2 regions of the Bacillus sp. z14 (2026) genome follow, and region 1 is predicted to be linked to the other one. Evidence: riboswitches for the same ligand, from Rfam matches in the RefSeq annotation. Region 1 holds a riboswitch; the other holds the start of a gene.
The links. A riboswitch is a leader RNA that binds a small molecule or an ion and turns the genes downstream of it on or off. The one in region 1 is predicted to bind preQ1.
Positions count from the first base shown of each region.

Region 1 (2,209 bases):
AGTTAAGCCTAATTCCTCAGCTTGTTTCTTGCGTGTTTCGTAGCGATCTATTGTATCTTTTTCTGCCTGATAGGCAGATTCAAGCATTACCTTAACATCAGTGGTTTGTTTAACTTCTGCTGGTGTTACAGTTGGTGTTCCACCCAATGTACTGATTTTTTCTGCAAGATATAAAGCATGTCCCTGTTCATCGGCTATTTCACCTTCAAAGAAAGGTTTCAGTGTTTGTCTGTATAAACCAGAAACCATTGCCGCATAGCTAGAATACATGATTGATGCAGCATATTCGTTTGCTAGATCTTCATTTAAACCATCTATTAATTCTTTTAATTTTTTTTCCATTCTATAATCCACTCCTTCTATATTCTATAATTCAAATGTACCCTACTTTACTACATATTAAGCATTTTTTTTGTGGCAGGATTTTGAAATGTTCAGGGAATATTTTTACATAATAAAAAGCCTGATCCGATAAAGGACCAAGCTTGGATTATTAAGTCAGATTAATTTTGAGAAATTAATACGTTTATTGAGAGCATACATAATTGGAGCACCAATTGTCATGACTGCTAATTCTCCAGCTGCGGTTGTTGCCCATGCAAACCAGAAAGGAAGTTTCAAAACAATATTTAACTCTATAGCAATTAAGAACATGGTAAAAGTAAAAACGAATGTATTAATAGCCATCCTTGCCCAAATATTGCGGACAAATCGGAAGGTTAGAATGGTGATTGTTAATGCTAGTATGGATTGGCCAACACCAAATATTAAATCATATGCACCCATTGATGAGAAAAAGAGGTTAGAGATAAATACTCCTATCACAATCCCATACATGTATTTTTTATTAAATACAATCAAGTGATTGAACATTTCAGGTACTCGAAACTGAATGTTCGAAAATGCGATTGGCTGTACGATTATAGTGACAGCAATATATAAGGCTGCCAAAACTCCATTTACAGCAAGCGTTCTAATATTCATTTTTTTCTCTCCCTTAGTTTTTTATCGTGGGATGGTTACGAACCACGTTTAGTATTTCCGAAGACACCAAATAATCATAAGCATAATAAGATGCCTAGTCAATAAAGGATTGTAGTTGGATCATGGCCAAAACATCATCGTATAGTTATGATCGACTGGCATAAATCAATAAAAGACGCCGAGAGAAATCTCGGCGTCGTCTCTTATTTAATCGTTAGTTTAATGACTTGGAGTTAATTTTTTTGTATTGATTGGTTTTATGTCATCCTTTTTGAAGATAGTTTTACGAATCCAGGGAAGAACGTAATAGTCTCCACCGAATCGTCCGGCATTTGCACCTGCTACAAGAATAACCATTCCCAGTATGATGTAGAGCGGGTTAGTAGATACTGTTCCGCCAAATAAAAACATAAAATTCATTAATAATCCAAAGAAGGCAGCTGTAGTTGTTAAGACACCAAGCAGTAACCCAAGCCCAACTAGAAATTCTCCCCATGGAATTAAGATGTTGATTAACCCTACGTTAGGAATCGCAAATTTTTCAATGAATGAACCATAAATCGGATACAGTGCCCCTCCGTCTGGCCCAGTTACAGGATTAGCAACAATATTTCCAAGGAATCCAGATGCATCAAATGCTCCGCCTTTAATTTTCTCAAATCCATGAATCATCCATTCATAACCAAGATACAGTCTTATAATCAATAATAGTCCGGAGGCATATTTATTAGTTCGTAACCAATTCATCATTTTAAATCACTCCCATATGGATTTAACTGGCTCTAATCCGCGGTTTTTAGTTCCAGTAACTTTCTATACCTTATTTATATACCATATGCTTGATAATGTGGTGCATTATCCCTGTGTTTCTTTTTTTGTACAAAAATATGTGAACCTTTTAAGTTAATACTAAAAACAACTTTACAAACGTGATATTGTTCGTTCCTTCACAAACTTTTACATAATGAACCAATTAGTGTTGTATTAGAATGAAAAATAACACTCTTAATTAAATGAGCTATTTAAAAATTTATATATAAGAGTAAAATATATTTAATGATAAAAGGTTAGAAAGAGAACATTTAAGGAAAATAATAGTATAGGTGTTTGAAGGAGGAATGGGAATGAGCTTACAATCAGTTATTATTGAAGCATTACATGTTAAACCGGAAATAAACCCTAAAGAAGAAATCAAAGACAGAGTTGGGTTCCTAAAAAGTTACTT
Region 1 covers NZ_JBZFQK010000004.1:203,216-205,424, forward strand. The annotation lists gene AC4G3O_RS14940 (ferritin-like domain-containing protein) at 1-342, opposite strand, end outside; gene AC4G3O_RS14945 (QueT transporter family protein) at 499-984, opposite strand; PreQ1 riboswitch class I at 992-1,036, opposite strand; gene AC4G3O_RS14950 (DoxX family membrane protein) at 1,204-1,734, opposite strand; gene nadE (NAD(+) synthase) at 2,109-2,209, shown strand, end outside.

Region 2 (2,209 bases), on a different contig from region 1:
TGCAGTTGCTGATAATACTAAAGCTAAGAAAATAAAACCATAGGTCCTCTTACGACCAAGTTTATTTTGAACCAAATCACGGAAGATAAAGGTTGCACCAATTAAGAACGATCCCATTGGAATAATGAATATCCAAAATTCTAATGGAGCAAAGCGCGCTGTCAGTACATTTGCCGTTACAATTGATACTAAATAGAATAGAATGCGTATCATATTGATCCTCCTATATGCTGTTTGGTATGTAAATATGTGTGCATTCCTTGCAGACGCAGCTTACAAGCGGGACATTCACCACAGCCGTCCGCTTTAATACCGTGATAACACGTTAAGGTCTTTTCTTTCACAAAATCAAATGCACCTAATTCATCTGCTAAGGACCATGTTTCTGCTTTGTTCAACCACATTAAAGGTGTGTGTATAACAAAGGCTTCTTCCATTGATAAATTGATTGTGACATTAAATGATTTTATAAAAATATCACGACAATCTGGATATCCGCTAAAATCTGTTTCACAAACACCTGTAATAATATGCTTTGCACCAATTTGTCTCGCTAATACACCTGCAAAAGATAAAAATAATAAATTGCGACCCGGTACAAACGTTGATGGCAACTCTCCTTCCGCACCATCCTTCACCTCAATATCAGCGCGTGTTAATGCATTCGGAGCAAGTTGATTAAGTAATGACATATCTAAAATATGATGATGGACGTTTAATTCATTAGCGATTTGTTTTGCACATTCAATTTCTAATGCATGTCGTTGCCCATAATTAAATGTCACAACCTCTACCTCTCCAAAATTTTTCATTGCCCAGAACAAGCATGTCGTACTATCTTGTCCGCCGCTAAACACGACTAATGCTTTTTCTTGCTTCATGATCTTTCCCCCTCCCAAGATAAAAGGATTTTAACGAATTGTGGTAACACTCAGTTAGCGATTATCAATTTTTTCGGGATATAAATCGTGATTCATTAAGCGATGATTTGCGATTTCTTCATATTTCGTACCTGCACGGCCATAGTTACACCAAGGGTCGATTGATATACCCCCGCGTGGAGTAAATTTGCCCCATACCTCGATATAACGAGGATCCAGCAGTTTAATTAAGTCATTCATAATGATATTGACACAGTCTTCGTGGAAGTCTCCATGATTGCGGAAACTAAATAAATATAATTTTAGTGACTTACTTTCTACAATTTTTTTATTTGGAATATACGAAATATACATGGTCGCAAAATCCGGTTGCTGCGTAATTGGGCAAAGACTTGTAAACTCAGGGCAATTAAACTTAACAAAGTAATCACGGTCTGAATGTAAATTATCTACAGACTCTAATACTTCAGGTGCATAATTAAATGCATACTTCACATTTTGATTTCCCAATAACGTTAAATCCTCTAATCCTTCTGTTTGTTGTCGACCAGACATAAATAACCCTCCTTGAATTAGATATCTAATCATTCCAAGGAGGGCCATACTCTTTTTCTATAAAAATAACTACTTAGAAAGTCAAAAAAGCCACGTCCAATATATGGACATGGCGAGAATGACATGTATCCATAGTTTTTTATAGAGGGTATCCGCTATGAACCTCTCCTGAAAATCTTCAGATATTATTTTAATTACATCTTATCATATCACACCCGATAATGGTTATAAAAGGAAAAAAGTTAACAGATGTAAGTTGAATCACGGGTGTTTCATAAAATATGGAGCTGAGCTAAAAATGATAAACACAAGTTAGACGATAAAAGTATTTTGGCAATTTTACACAAATAAATGGCCAGATGACTATTATCTAAAGGTTTGATGGTTTATTAATCAAACTCAATTATTTCTTTCTCCTTCGGTTTTTCATATCATACGAACCAGACTTGTATACAAGTTCTTGTATCGCTATTACTGGTTATGTTACTATTTTATATACTTATATTACGTATCGGAGGAAACATATATGATTATCGATCAGTTATCAAATGCTCCATTATATGATGGAGTGCATCCTAGATTAAAGAAAGCCTTCGCTTTTTTAATGGAAAATGATTTGCAAGCCTTGCCGGTAGGAAAGTATGAAATTGAAAATGACAAGGTCTTCGTAATGATTCAAGAGTATGAAACAAAGCTCATTGAAGACTGTCGCCTGGAAGCTCATTACTCATATACGGATATCCAATACGTCATTAAAGGCGAGGAAAGAATGG
Region 2 covers NZ_JBZFQK010000001.1:387,529-389,737, forward strand. The annotation lists gene AC4G3O_RS01715 (VUT family protein) at 1-210, opposite strand, end outside; gene queC (7-cyano-7-deazaguanine synthase QueC) at 210-881, opposite strand; gene queF (preQ(1) synthase) at 936-1,436, opposite strand; PreQ1 riboswitch class I at 1,562-1,608, opposite strand; gene AC4G3O_RS01730 (NanQ anomerase/TabA/YiaL family protein) at 1,963-2,209, shown strand, end outside.
Region 2: linked by a shared signal. The riboswitch ahead of queF (preQ(1) synthase) and the one ahead of AC4G3O_RS14945 (QueT transporter family protein) in region 1 are both predicted to bind preQ1.